Regions from separate parts of the Pseudazoarcus sp. NS34 genome, predicted to be linked through region 2. Evidence: riboswitches for the same ligand, from Rfam matches in the RefSeq annotation. Region 2 holds a riboswitch; the other holds the start of a gene.
The links. Region 2 has a riboswitch for cobalamin ahead of AC6H0N_RS02020 (TonB-dependent receptor domain-containing protein). Riboswitches for the same ligand answer to the same signal wherever they lie in the genome.

Region 1 (7,334 bases), 850 kb from region 2:
CCTGGCCAGCAGGCTCGAAGTCGAGCAACTCAAGGCCAAGGACAGGGCCGGGCTGATGACGCTCGTCGACATCGCCTCGGGCACCAAGGCCGAAGAGTATGGCTGCTCCAGCGACGCAGTCAGGAAGACCATCCACGTGCGCGACGCGGACGACGAGACCTTTGTCGGCATCAACGCCATCGATGCGATGCACGACGCCATCGGTCTGGGCGGCTACTTCCGCTTCTGCCGCACTCCGGGCCTGACCTCCGGCCCGTCCGGCTTCTTCCGGCAGAAGAAGGCCGCCTGAGCGGCCTGACACGCCCGCAACGTGCGCCGTTGCGGGCTCATACTGCGGCCCGAAGTGCTCTAGACTGAAGCTTTCCACGACGCCGCGCCCACCATGCCTGCCGCCGCCCTGCCGGACAACGAACCAGAACGACTGGCTGCGCTGCGCGCGCTGCTGATTCTCGACACCCCGCCGGATGAACGCTTCGACCGCATCGTCGGCTTCGCCGCAGCGGAGTTCGACGTCCCCATTGCGCTGCTCTCGCTGGTCGATGCGGATCGCCAATGGTTCAAGGCCCGCGTCGGTCTCGATGCGTGTGAAACCTGCCGCGAACACGCCTTCTGTGCCTACGCGCTGCACGCCGATACACCGCTGATGGTTCCCGATGCCCGGCTTGACGCGCGCTTTGCCGACAATCCGCTCGTCACTGGTCCGCCCGGCATCCGCTTTTACGCCGGGGCGCCGCTGCGCCTGGAGAACGGGCTGGTACTCGGCACCTTGTGCGTCATCGACACCGAACCTCGCGAGCTCGATGACATGGACCTGCGCATCCTCGAATCCCTGCGCGATCTGATCCTCGGCGAACTTCTGCTGGGGAGCGACTCGTGAACAAGCCACGACGCGCTCCCAGCGTGCTGCTGGCCGAGGCCAACGGGCTTCTGCGTCAAACCGTGTCGATCACCGCCCGCAGCGCCGGGCTGGCTGACGTGCAGGAAGTCTCGAACCTCGCTTCAGCGCGCAAACAGCTGATGGAACGCAAATTCGATGCGCTGATCCTGCATCTCGACGGGCAACGCGACGCGCTCCAACTGATCGAGACGGTGCGCGCAGGGCGGGCTTTCACAGACAAGGATGTCGGCATCGCGCTGATCGCGGACCACTGCGATCACGCGCTTGCCAGCGAGATCTTCTCGCTCGGCATCCGACATCTGCTGCTGCAACCGTTCAAGGTAAAGACCGTGCTGTCCGCAATGGACGCCTTGCTTCAACCCCCCGGCAAGACAGCCATGGGGCACTGAAAGGCCGGCTCAAGGCGCCTGCGCAAGCAGTCGATCGAGCGCGTTGGCGAATTTCTGACGGTCCGCCTGACCGAAGGCGGCTGGCCCGCCGGTCTGCACCCCGGTGCTGCGCAGCGTGTCCATGAAGTTGCGCAGGTCGAGCAACTCGCGGATGTTCTCCTTGCCGTAGCGTTCGCCGCGCGGGCTGAGCGCAATCGCACCCTTTTCGACGATCTGCGCCGCCAGAGGAATGTCCGCCGTAACCACCAGATCGCCCTCGACGGCACGCTCGACGATCCAGTCGTCGGCGACATCGAAACCGCCGGGCACCTGCACTGCGCGAATATTCGACCCAGCCGGTACGCGCAGCATCTGATTGGCGACCAGTGTGAGTTCGCGGCCGGTGCGTTGCGCCGCGCGGAACAGGATGTCCTTCACGGCCACCGGGCAGGCGTCGGCGTCGACCCAGATGTGCATCACGCGGCCTCGTGGCGCGCCACGCAGCGGGCACAAATGCAGGCCTTGCCGCGCACGGCTTCCGGCAGGCTGTCGATCAGGGCTAACGGGATCGGCGTGGTGGTGCACCAGCACGGCACGTCGAAACTCCCGCTGCCGGCCGGCCCGCAGGCATTCGGGCCGCCACACAGCGGGCATTCGGTGGCCGGGATGGGAATCGGGGTCGGGGCGTTCATGCGCCGAGCTTAACCGATCAATCCCAGGCCAGCGTCCCCCCCGTCTGATATTCCGTGACACGGGTTTCGAAGAAGTTCTTTTCCTTCTTCAGGTCGATCATTTCGCTCATCCACGGGAAGGGGTTGTCGGCGCCCGGATAGACCTCGTCCACACCGATCTGACGGCAGCGACGGTTGGCCACGAAGCGCAGATATTCCTTGAACATCGGCGCGTTCAGCCCAAGCACGCCGCGCGGCATGGTGTCTTCGGCGTAGCGGTATTCCAGCGCCACGCCCTGCATGATCAGCTCGCGGATTTCCTCGCGGAAGGCCGGCGTCCACAGGTGGGGGTTTTCCTGCTTGATGGTGTTGATCAGGTCGACACCGAAATTGCAGTGCAGCGACTCGTCACGCAGGATGTACTGGTACTGCTCGGCCGCGCCGGTCATCTTGTTCTGGCGGCCCAGCGCGAGGATCTGCACGAAGCCAACGTAGAAGAAGATTCCTTCCATGATGCAGGCGAAGACGATCAGCGAGCGCAGCAGTTGCTGGTCGGTCTCGGGCGTGCCGGTCTGGAAGTTGGGGTCGGTCAGCGTATCGATGAAGGGGATCAGGAAGTCGTCCTTGGCGCGGATGCTGTCGACCTCGTGATAGGCGTTGAAGATCTCACCCTCGTCCAGCCCCAGCGACTCGACGATGTACTGATAGGCGTGGGTGTGGATGGCCTCTTCAAAGGCCTGACGCAACAAATACTGGCGGCACTCCGGTGCGGTGATGTGGCGGTAGGTGCCGAGCACGATGTTGTTGGCCGCCAGCGAATCGGCGGTGACGAAGAAGCCGAGGTTGCGCTTGACGATCAGGCGCTCGTCGGCGGAGAGCGCGTTGGGGTCTTTCCACTGCGCGATGTCGCGCTGCATGGAGACCTCCTGCGGCATCCAGTGGTTGGCGCAGCCGGCCAGATACTTTTCCCACGCCCAGTGGTACTTGAACGGCACGAGCTGGTTCACGTCGGTGGCGCCGTTGATGGCGCGCTTGTCGGAGGCGCGCACGCGCTGGCTTTCGGGCGCGGCGGTGGCTTGCGCCGCAGGGTTGGGGCTGGGGGCTTGCGGTGCCGCCGGGGCGGCCGCGATGTTGTCTTCGAAATCGAGCATGTCTTGTCCTTGCTTTGTGTCGTGTGCGTAGCGGCTTACTGGCAGGCTTCGCAGTCGGGATCGTCGATGGCGCAGAACTTGGGCTCGCCGCCCTGGGCAGCGCTTACGGCCGAAACAGTGGCCGCCACGGCGTTGAGCTCACCGCCGCTGCCGGTGGATTTCTCGGCCGAGGTGGCACCCAGCGAACGCAGGTAGTAGGTGGTCTTGAGGCCACGGTTCCACGCCAGCATGTAGGTGTCGTGCAGCTTCTTGCCCGAGGCGCCGGCGACGTAGATGTTCAGCGACTGCGCCTGGTCGATCCATTTCTGGCGCCGTGCTGCGGCTTCCACCATCCAGGCGGTATCGATCTCGAAAGCCGTGGCGTAGAGCACGCGCAGGTCCTCGGGTACGCGCTCGATCTTGCCCAGCGCGCCGTCGTAGTACTTGAGGTCGGAGATCATGACCTCGTCCCACAGACCGCGCGCCTTGAGCTCGGCCACCAGCGATTCATTGACCACGGTGAATTCGCCGGACAGGTTCGACTTGACGTAGAGATTGCGGTACTCGGGCTCGATGCTGGCCGACACACCGATGATGTTGGCGATGGTGGCGGTCGGGGCGATGGCGATGCAGTTGGAGTTGCGCATGCCGTATTCGCGGATGCGCGCACGCAGACCATCCCAGTCGAGCGTGCTGGAGCGGTCAAGCTCGACCGGTACGCCGCGCTCGCGCTCGAGCAGGTCGACCGAATCGAGCGGCAGGATGCCCTTGTCCCACAGGCTGCCGCGGAAGGTCGAATAGGCGCCGCGCTCGCGCGCCAGCTCATTGGAGGCGCTGTAGGCCTGGTAGGCGATGGCCTCCATCGAACGGTCGGCGAACTCGATGGCTTCCTGCGAGGCGTAGGCAATGCCCAGTTTGTGCAGGCAATCCTGGAAACCCATGATGCCCATGCCGACCGGGCGGTGGCGCAGATTGGAGTTGCGCGCCTTGCCGACCGCGTAGAAGTTGATGTCGACGACGTTGTCGAGCATGCGGATGGCCGTCTTGATGGTGCGCGCAAGCTTTTCGTGATCGAGCTGGCCGTCCTTCAGGTGGGCCAGCATGTTCACCGAGCCGAGGTTGCACACGGCAATTTCGGTGTCGGAGGTGTTCAGCGTGATCTCGGTGCACAGGTTGGAGCTGTGCACGACGCCGACGTGCTGCTGCGGCGAGCGCAGGTTGCACGGGTCCTTGAAGGTGATCCACGGGTGGCCGGTCTCGAACAGCATCGACAGCATGCGACGCCACAGCTGCACGGCCGGCACGCGCTTGAAGTGGCGGATTTCGCCGGCATCCGCCTTGGCTTCATAGGCCACATAGGCCGCTTCGAACTTCTGGCCGAAGAGGTCGTGCAGGTCGGGGACATCGGCCGGCGAGAACAGGGTCCATTGGCCGTCTTCGCGCACCCGCTTCATGAAGAGGTCGGGAATCCAGTGCGCGGTGTTCATGTCGTGCGTGCGGCGGCGGTCGTCGCCGGTGTTCTTGCGCAGGTCGAGGAATTCCTCGATGTCGAGGTGCCAGGTCTCCAGATAGCCGCACACCGCGCCCTTGCGCTTGCCCCCCTGGTTCACCGCCACGGCGGTGTCGTTGACCACCTTCAGGAACGGAATCACGCCCTGGCTCTTGCCGTTGGTGCCCTTGATGCGGCTGCCCAGCGAACGCACCGGCGTCCAGTCGTTGCCCAGACCACCGGCGAACTTTTGCAGCATCGCGTTTTCCTTGATGGCCTGGAAGATACCGTCGAGGTCGTCGGACACGGTGGTGAGGTAGCACGACGACAGCTGCGAATGCAGCGTGCCGGCGTTGAACAGCGTCGGCGTGGAGCTCATGAAGTCGAAGCGCGAGAGCACTTCGTAGAACTCGATGGCGCGCGTTTCACGGTCGATCTCGCTGATCGCCAGACCCATCGCCACACGCATGAAGAAGCACTGCGGCAGCTCAATGCGGCGCTCGTCGACGTGCAGGAAGTAGCGGTCATACAGCGTCTGCAGACCGAGGTAGCCGAACTGCAGGTCGCGCGAGGCATCCAGCGCGGCCGAGATGCGGGCCAGATCGAACTGCGCCAGACGCGGGTCGAGCAGCCCGGCCTCGACGCCGATCTTCACGTAGGCCGGAAAGGCCTCAGCGTAGCGCGCCGCCATGTCGCTCTGCGCCACCTCCTCGCCCAGCACTTCAAGGCGGATCTGGTGCAGTTGCAGGCGGGCGGTGACGTAGTTGTAGCCCGGCTCACGCTCGATCAGTGCGCGCGCGGCGAGCACCAATGCCTTGTGCACTTCACCCAACGGGATGCCGTCGTACAGATCACGCATGGCCGCATCGACCACCGGCGCCACCGCCACGTCAGCCAGCCCGAGGCAGGCTTCCTCGACGATGCGCAGCAGACGCTCACGCTGCAACGGCTCACGCCGACCGTCGACCTCCACATGCAGCTCGGGCGCGCTGCGCGGCGCTTCCAGCGCACGTTCAGCGGAACGTTTTTCGCGGTACAGCACGTAGGCGCGCGCCACTTCCTGCTCGCCGCCACGCATCAGCGCGAGCTCGACCTGATCCTGGATGTCCTCAATGTGGATGGTGCCGCCATCGGGCTTGCGCCGCGCCAGTGCCGCGACTACGACTTCGGTGAGCTTGCCGACGACATCGCGCACACGCGTCGACGACGCGCCGTGTCCCCCCTCGACCGCGAGGAAGGCCTTGCTCATGGCAACGGCGATCTTGCCGGGATGGAAGTCGACCACCGAACCATTGCGGCGGATGACCTTGAACGGGGGCAGCGAGAGGTCTAGCTGAGGGCGATCCATGGGAGCTCCTGGAGTGACGTGCGGGGAGCTCCGGACAAACACGCGGCAACCGCCGGCCTCACGGCACGGCGGAATACGGTCGTCGGACGGACAAGAGAGATGGTGTAAGCCATGTCCTCGCCGGGGCACCCCGCCCCGATTGCGTTGAAGGAAGTGGCAGCACGGCAGGTCTCCTGACTTCCGGGTCATGATCTGTCGCCAGCCTTCCCGGGGTGCACCGAAATGCAGGGCCCAGTGGCATGGGGAGGGCGACAGACTCGCCGGTTACAGTTGCGGGGGCAGTTCCGGCATTAAACCGGATTCCCTTTTCATGCCCGGCCGTGGAGCCGGGCAACCGTGAAGCTGGATTGGATTCTGGATTCTGAAGCGGAGGAGGTCAAGCGCGGTTACACACTACCCCTAGTAGGTTGTGTGCAAAAAACTACTACATGCTGCGGCCAAAGCTGCCGTCGCTGCGGATGCGCCCGATGCGCATCACTTCGGGAACACGGCGTACGCCGCGCATCACGGTGGCCAGATGCATGCGGTCGCGGATCTGGATGGTGATGTTGAGCGCGATGTAGACACCCTGCTCGTTGTCCATCGTGACGTTCTGGATGTTGCAGTCTTCCTCGGCGATTGCGCTGGCAACGCGCGCCAGTACGCCGCGGCCTTCGCGCGTGATGATCTTGAGCGTGACCTCGAAGGAACGCTCGTGCGCGGGCTCCCACTCGACGTCCACCCAGCGCCCGCGGTCGCCGCGCACCTTGGCCACCGCTGTGCAATCGTGACGGTGCACTTCCAGCCCCTTGCCCTTGCGGATGACGCCGATGATCGGGTCGCCCGGAATCGGCTGGCAGCAACTGCCGAACTGCACCGCGATGCCTTCGGCCCCGCTGATCTGGATCGGCGAGATGGACTTGGGCTTGATGACGTCGGGTCGGCCGGATTCCTGCTCCTGCGCCTGCACCAGACGGCGCGCGACGATGACCGGCAGGCGCTTGCCCAGCCCGATCTCGGAATAGACATCCTTCTTGCTCTTGACGCCGCGATCCTTGAGGAAGCGATCCCACGCGAAGGTGCTGATCTGGCCAAGCGCAAGGCCATGCGGACGCAGCGCCTGGTTGAGCAGGCGCTCGCCCAGCGCCACCGATTCCTCGTTGTGAGCATTCTTCAGGAAGTGGCGGATCTGCGCCCGCGCCTTGCCTGTGCGCACGTAAGTCAGCCAGGCCGGATTCGGGTTGGCGTGCGCGGCGGTGATGATCTCGACCTGGTCACCGTTGTGCAGCTCGGTGCGCAGCGGCATCAGATCAGTGTTGATGCGGCAGGCCACGCAGCGGTTGCCGATGTCGGTGTGCACGGCATACGCGAAATCGACCGGGGTCGAGCCGCGCGGCATCGACAGGATCTTGCCCTGCGGCGTGAACACGTAGACCTCGCCGGGGAACAGG
Region 2 (7,334 bases):
GCGGCGAAGTCGTGGGCGAGGTTGCGGCCGTGTTCCAGCGCGCGCTCGAGTTGCGAGCGCCACATCGCCGGTTCCAGCGCGTAGTTGGCGGTGCCGTGTTCGATCTTGGCATTCACCAGACCATGCCGGCTGCTGAAGTCATGCCCCACGCCGGCGTCGATCACCGACAGCGCCAGCGCCATTTCGCGGCACGCCGCATTGAGCAGCGAAGTGCCCGCCAGCATGCGCTCGACGCCTTGCCAGGTGAGCTTCTGCGGAAGCGATGACGCGCCGGCTGCGATCGCGCCCTGATCGCCGGCGAAGATCGCAATCATCGGGCGTCGCACGCGCGGCTGCAGCGTCTGCTGCACCAGCCCGAGCTGCAGCGCCAGCGTGGCGATGCGGCCGGGCGGTACGCCGTCGAGGCGGGAGCTGAGGGTGTCGTACAGGCTTGCGTCGGGCGGATCGATGCGGAACTGCATGCGGGAAGCCTCCGAGGGACGTCCGGGCCAGTCTAGCACCGTGCGCCGGGAGGTTTCAGCGGTTGAACCACTTCAAGGTGGTGCCCCAGTCGGCGATGTCGATGCGCGTGCTGTGGGCAAAACCGAAATCCAGCGCCAGCCAGCGCTCGCGCGGCAGCCCGAGCAGGTGGCCGGCGATTGCACGAAGGGGGCCGCCGTGGGCAACCACCACCACCGGCACGGCGGGCGCGGAGGACTGCAGATCGGTCAGCCAGGCCAGCGCGCGAGCGGCCATCTCGGCCGACGATTCCCCGCCCGGCGCGCGAAAGCCGAAGGGGTCGTCGACCCAGGCGTCGATGGCCGAACCCAGCGCGTCGTAGCGCTGCAGTTCCCACTCGCCGAAGTGCATTTCGGCCAAACGCGGGTCGATGCGCGGAGTTCCGATGGCCTCGGCCAGCAGGCGTGCGCGCTGCAAGGGGCTGGCGTGCAGCTCGAACTCCGCCGGCAGCAGCGGGGCGAGCCGGGCGGCGGCGATGGCGGCCGATTCGACTAGGCCGACATCGCTCGATCCGTAGCAGGTGCCGGGCGCCACGTCCGGGCGCGGGTGGCGGATCAGATGGAGTTCCATGTCGCCAGAATCGCCAGGTAGCAGGCCAGTTCGGTGAGTTGTTGCGCAGCGCCCAGGCAGTCGCCGGTGTAGCCGCCGAGGCGGCGCTGGAACAGGCGCGCGCAGTACAGCGTGACCAGCGCCACGACCGCCATCGTCAGCAGTGCAGCAGGCAAGCCGAGCAACAGCAAGGGGGCTGCGCCGGTAGCGGCGGCAATCATCAGCTCGCGGCGCGAGAGCTTGCGCGCCAGCGGTTTGGCCTTGGCGAGTTCGTCTTCGCGCACGTATTCGAGCGTGTGGATCAAGCTGGTCGAGGCCAAGCGCGAAAAGGCGTGCGCGACGATCAGCGCGGCGGCCAGCGCCCACGCGCCATGTTCGGCCAGCGCCACCAGCGCCGCGGCCTTGGCGAGCAACATCAGCACCAGCCCGACCGCGCCGTAGGTGCCGATGCGCGAGTCCTTCATGATGGCCAGCACCTGCAGGCGCTCCCAGCCACCGCCGAGGCCGTCGCAGGCATCGGCCCAGCCGTCTTCGTGGAAGGCGCCGGTCAGGCGGATGGTGACTGCGATCGACAGCACCACCGCCACGGTGGTCGGCAGCACCGTCAGCGCCAGCGCGGCGGCGACGGCGCCGGCCGCCCCCACCACCCAGCCGACCAGCGGAAAGTAACGCGCTGCGTGGTTGAGCCGCTCGGGTGACCAAGGCACCCAGGCCGGCACCGGAATGCGCGTGAAGAAGCCGAGCGCGGTGAAGAACAGCTCCAGCTCTTCGCGCAGTCGGGGCGGCAGCGTCATGCGGATTCACGCCCCGAGACGCCGGCCGATTCGAAACTCGCCATGTCGCTGAGAAAGGCGCTGGCAGCCTGCAGCAGCGGGAAAGCCAGCGCCGCGCCGGAGCCTTCACCCAGCCGCATGCCAAGCTGCAGCAGCGGCTCGACGCCAAGGTGGTCAAGCTGCAGCGCGTGGCCGGCCTCGTCGGAGCAGTGCGCGAACACGCAGTATTCGAGCACTTCGGGCACGATGGCCTGTGCGGCGAGCAGCGCGGCGGTGACGATGAAGCCGTCGACGACGATGAGCATGCGTTTCTCGGCCGCGCCAAGCATGGCGCCCGCCATCATGGCGATCTCGAAGCCGCCGTACTGCATCAGCGCGTCATACGGGTTGCTTGGACGGCCACCGCGCGTCAGCGCCTGTTCGAGCAGTGCGCGCTTGCGCAACAACCCGGCGTCGTCGAGTCCCGCGCCGCGGCCGGTGACCTCGGCCAGCGGCAGGCCGGTGAGGCAGTGTGTGAGCAGCGAGGCCGAAGCGGTATTGCCGATACCCATTTCGCCCAGACCCAGCGCATTGCTGCCGGCGGCGGCCGCAGCGTGTGCGAGCTGGCGGCCGCGCTCCAGTGCTTGTTCCAGCGCGTCCGGCTCGATGGCGCGGGTTTCCAGGTAGTTGGCCGTGCCGTGCGCGAGCTTGGCGTCGATCAGGCCTTCGCGCGGCCCGAAGTCGTGCGCCACGCCGGCGTCCACCACCGATAGCTGCAGCCCGGCGAGTCGCGAGAAGACGTTGATGGCCGCGCCTCCGGCGAGGAAGTTCTCGACCATCTGCCAGGTCACGTCCTGCGGATAGGCCGAGATGCCGGCCTTGACGGCGCCGTGGTCGCCGGCGAACACCAGCATGTGCGGGCTGCACAAACTCGGTTCGGTAGTGTTCTGGATCAACCCGAGTTGCAGCGCCAGCGCCTCGATGCGGCCCAGCGCGCCGAGCGGCTTGGTCTTGGCGTCGATGCGCGCCTGCAGGGCGGCGGTGAGGCGTCGGTCGAGCGGCAGGATCTCGAAGGGCATAGTGGTTGCTGTGGGAGTGAAGCGGCGGATGGTAGCACCGGCCGACGCCCGCTCACGATGCCGCGGGCCTTGTCCGCATGCCTGCAGGCAGAGTAAAAGACGTGCTCTTCGAACGGGCTGCGATACAGGCACACTTATGAACGACGACCAGGGCAACAGCCATCGCTTCAACGACGCCGAGCGGCATGGTGTGTATCGCGCCATCTTCGAGCGTCGCGACGTGCGTGCCCAGTTTCGCCCCGACGCGCTGCCCGACGCGGTGCTGGCCCGTCTGTTGCAGGCCGCGCATCACGCGCCGTCGGTGGGTTTCATGCAGCCCTGGGATTTCGTGCTGGTGACGGACCGCGAGGTGCGCGCAAAGGTGAAAGCCTGCTTCGACCGCGAGAACGCTCGCGCGGCGACGCTGCACGAAGGCGAGCGCGGCGTGTTGTACCGCCGCCTCAAGCTCGAAGGCATTCTCGAAACGCCGCTCAACCTGTGCATCACCTGCGATCGCAAACGCGGCGGCACCCATGTGCTCGGCCGCAGCAGCATGCTCGACACCGATCTGTTCAGCACCTGCCTGGCGGTGCAGAACCTGTGGCTCGCAGCGCGCGCCGAGGGCGTCGGCGTGGGTTGGGTCAGCATCATTGATCCGGCCGAGCTGGCGGAGCTGCTGGGACTGCCCGACGGCGTCTATCCGCTGGCCTATCTGTGCCTGGGCTATGTGGACGAGTTCCTCACCGAGCCGGAATTGGCACGTGCCGGCTGGCGCGAGCGGCTGGACCTGCATTCGCTGGTGCATCGCGACCGCTGGGGTGCCGGGCTGGCGCAGGACGATCCGCTGCGGCCGGCGCTGGATGCGCTGTGAAACTCAGCCCTTGAGCGCGAGCGGCAGCCCCGCCGCAACAAACGTCACCTTGTCGCAACGCTGCGCCACGGCCTGATTGAGCCAGCCGGCTTCGTCGCGAAAGCGCCGGCCGAGGGGTGTTTCGGGCACCAGGCCAAGGCCGGTTTCGTTGGCGACCAGCAGCACCGTTCCGGGCAGCGTCGGCACCAAGGTCAGCAGCGCGTCGCGTTCGCGAGTCAGCACCGGTTCGCGCGCTGCCGTGCCGTCACCGAGCAGGTTGGCCAGCCACAACGTCAGGCAGTCGACGATCACCACGCGCCCTGCGGCGGCTTCGCGTCGCAGCGCATCGGCCAGCGCCAGCGGCGCTTCCACGGTGCGCCAATCAGCGGGCCGATCAGCCTGGTGACGGCGGATGCGCTCCGCCATTTCCTCGTCCAGCGCCTCGGCCGTGACGATGACGCAGACCGGCCCGCCGTGCGCGCGGGCGAGCTGTTCGGCGTGGCGGCTCTTGCCCGAACGGGCGCCGCCGAGAATCAGGTGGGAACTCATGCAAGCTCAAGTGGTCGCGGGCGTTTCAGGCTATCATGCGCGCTCGCCCCACGAGGGGCGAACGTGTTTCAGGTGCCTGACAGCGGTTCACGCTCGAAGGGTAAACGGGAAACAGGTGAGCGACGGAAACCTCCGCGCGATGCCTGTGCTGCCCCCGCAACGGTAAGTGGAAGCAAGGCGCATCAAAAGCCACTGGACGAGAGTCCGGGAAGGCGATGCGTCGGACGATGCAGTGTCGTCCAGCCCATGAGCCCGGATACCGGCCTGCCACACATCGGCGAAGTTCCGCGGGGTGGCGGCGCGACCTGTTTGACCTGGTTTCTCACTCCCTGGATCTTCGAATTTGTTCTGGTTCGGCCGCGCGGGGACGCACGGCTGGCCGTCAGGGAGTTGTCCATGCAGTTCAAGATCAAGCTCGCCGCGCTCGCGGTGGCATCTGTATTTCCGTTCAACGTTTCTGCCCAGAGCGAGGATTCCGCGCTGGAGCCGATCATTGTCACGGCAACCCGTCAGGCGCAGTCGGCTGACGAGGTTCTGGCTTCGGTCGACGTCATTGATCGTGCAGAGATTGAGCGCGCCGGGCAATCCACTCTGGTGCAGATGCTGGCCGCCCGACCCGGTGTGCAGGTGACGTCCAATGGTGGCCGCGGCGCATCTTCTTCGGTCTTCATACGGGGCGCCAGTTCAGGTCACACCCTGTTGCTCATTGATGGCGTGCGCGTAGGCTCGGCAACGGCCGGTGCGCCCACCTTGGAGATGATCCCGCTGGCGCTGATCGAGCGCGTCGAGATACTGCGCGGGCCGGCCAGTGCGCTGTACGGCGCGGATGCCATCGGTGGCGTGATTCACATCATCACGCGCCGAGGCAACACCGAAGGTGTGACGCCGCGCCTGCGTATCGGTGCAGGCAGCCAAGACAGCTATTCCGCGAGCGCGGGCGTGTCCGGGGCAGCCGGACGTTTGCGTTACAACTTTGATGTCGGTCATGACCGCACCCGCGGTTTCGATTCCATGCCGGACGCCAACGGTGGGACGGACAGCGATCGTGACGGCTTCCGCAACGACTATGCAAACGGTTCGCTTACCCTGGGTTTTCGAGAGCGGGACGAGGTTGGTCTGTCGTTCTTCCATTCTGACGGGCGGAATCAGTTCGACGATGGGCAGTCCTACGATTCCCGCATCGACAAGCGGGTTGAGTCGGTCGGTGTGCACATGCGCAATCAGCTCACCGCCGATTGGATTAGCACCCTGCGTCTGAGTCAAAGCAAGGATCTGTCGCACACAAGGTCTTCGGCGTCGAGTTACTACGAGTACGACACGCGCCAGCGTCAGGTGAGCTGGCAGAACGACGTGGTCTTCGCCGGCGGCATGCTGATGGCTGCGATCGAGAGGCTGAAGCAGGACATCACCAGCACCGGTAGCTATGACCTTACCAGCCGTACGCTGGATTCCTTCCAGTTGGGCTGGGGTGGGCAGTTTGGCCAACATGACGTGCAATTCAACGCACGCCGGGACCGCAGCAGTCAGTTCGGCGGTGAAACCACGGGGTCGGCAGCCTGGGGGTATCGCCTCACTCCTGAATGGCGAGTGCGCGCCAGCGTCGGTACGGCTTTCCGGGTGCCGACCTTCAATGACCTGTACTTTCCGCTGGAGTGCTTTCCGCCTTTTGGCTGCTTCGGTGGGAACCCCGATCTGCAACCAGAAAAGGCCGTTAACCGCGAGGTCGGTGTAACGTACGAGCGTGGTGTGACAAGCGTCAGTGCGACCTATTTCAACAACCGCGTAAGCAATCTCATCGTCTGGGGTAACACTCCGGACAACGTCGGCAAGGCCAAGCTGGAAGGGTTGGAACTGGGCTTGTCCACGGTCGTGGCGGGGTTCAATCTGCGGGTCAGTTACGATTACCTCAATGCACGCGATCTTGATGTCGGCGACCGTCTGGCCCGCCGTGCTCGCCATTCTGGGTCGCTGGCAGTTGATCGTAATATCGGCGACTGGCTGTACGGCGTTGAATGGCGCGCGCAAGGCCCTCGCTACGATGCCGTGCCGAATACTTCGGCCAATCGACTCGGTGGTTATGGCGTGACGAACCTGTATGCGCACTACGCCCTGACGCCTGACTGGAAGCTCGAAATGCGGGTGAACAACGTGTTCGACAAGAGTTATCAGACGAGCCGAGGCTTTGCCACCGAAGGTCTGAGTGCATTTGTCGCGGTGCGCTACGCTCCGCGTTAATTCGAGGCTCATGACCACGTGCGGCTCACCCGAGATATTGCAACGACACCCGCTCGGGTGTCGCCGCGCCTTGCTTTGTCGTTCTGAGCCTGAGCAGGCGGTGCGCGTCTGATGTCGGGGCGCGTCCGTCTGCTGATCATTCTCGCCGCGCTCGCGCTGTCCGGCGTGGGCGCGTTGCTGTGGGCGCTCACCGCGGGTGAGTTCGCCGTCTCTCCTTTAGCGGCCCTGGCGGCCTTGTTCGGCTCGGCTGGCGGCATCGAATCCGACGTCGTGCGTCATCTGCGCCTGCCGCGTGCCGTTGCCGTGTTCGCCTGCGGTGGCCTGCTGGCGCTGGCCGGCGCGCTGATGCAGGTGCTGCTGCGCAATCCGCTGGCGGATCCCTACATTCTCGGCATCTCGGGCGGTGCGGCCGTCGGCGCGCTGTTCGCGATGATGATCGGGCTGGCGCCGTGGATGGTCGACGGCGCAGCCTTTGCCGGTGCGCTGGGCGCCATGTTGCTGGTGTTCGGGCTGGCGCACGGCGATGGCTCGTGGACGCAGACGCGCCTGCTGCTCACCGGTGTGGTCGTGGCCGCCGGCTGCGGTGCGCTGGTGTCGCTGATGCTCTCGCTGGCCACCGACAGCCGCGTGTATTCCATGCTGTTCTGGCTGATGGGTGACGCCAGCGGGGCAACGCAACCCTGGCCGGCGCTGGTGGTGCTGGGCCTGGCGCTGGTGGTGCTGGCGCCGTTCGCGCGCGACCTCAACGTACTCTCCCGCGGCGAAGATGGCGCACGCGCGTTGGGCGTGGATGTGCGCATGCTGCGCTACCTGCTGTATGCGCTGGCGTCCATGCTCACTGCC

Region 1: linked by a shared signal. The riboswitch ahead of AC6H0N_RS05995 (ribonucleoside-diphosphate reductase subunit alpha) and the one ahead of AC6H0N_RS02020 (TonB-dependent receptor domain-containing protein) in region 2 are both predicted to bind cobalamin.

What each region holds. Positions count from the first base shown of each region.
Region 1 is NZ_BAAKIZ010000001.1:1,249,793-1,257,126, reverse strand. It holds gene AC6H0N_RS06025 (hypothetical protein) at 1-289, shown strand, start outside; gene AC6H0N_RS06020 (GAF domain-containing protein) at 383-877, shown strand; gene AC6H0N_RS06015 (hypothetical protein) at 901-1,287, shown strand; gene AC6H0N_RS06010 (YaiI/YqxD family protein) at 1,297-1,743, opposite strand; gene AC6H0N_RS06005 (cysteine-rich CWC family protein) at 1,743-1,958, opposite strand; gene AC6H0N_RS06000 (ribonucleotide-diphosphate reductase subunit beta) at 1,976-3,088, opposite strand; gene AC6H0N_RS05995 (ribonucleoside-diphosphate reductase subunit alpha) at 3,124-5,904, opposite strand; cobalamin riboswitch at 6,051-6,258, opposite strand; gene AC6H0N_RS05990 (RelA/SpoT family protein) at 6,329-7,334, opposite strand, start outside.
Region 2 is NZ_BAAKIZ010000001.1:403,851-411,184, reverse strand. It holds gene AC6H0N_RS02050 (nicotinate-nucleotide--dimethylbenzimidazole phosphoribosyltransferase) at 1-461, opposite strand, end outside; gene AC6H0N_RS02045 (histidine phosphatase family protein) at 517-1,068, opposite strand; gene AC6H0N_RS02040 (adenosylcobinamide-GDP ribazoletransferase) at 1,053-1,823, opposite strand; gene cobT (nicotinate-nucleotide--dimethylbenzimidazole phosphoribosyltransferase) at 1,838-2,878, opposite strand; gene bluB (5,6-dimethylbenzimidazole synthase) at 3,015-3,728, shown strand; gene cobU (bifunctional adenosylcobinamide kinase/adenosylcobinamide-phosphate guanylyltransferase) at 3,732-4,256, opposite strand; cobalamin riboswitch at 4,310-4,538, shown strand; gene AC6H0N_RS02020 (TonB-dependent receptor domain-containing protein) at 4,653-6,491, shown strand; gene AC6H0N_RS02015 (FecCD family ABC transporter permease) at 6,603-7,334, shown strand, end outside.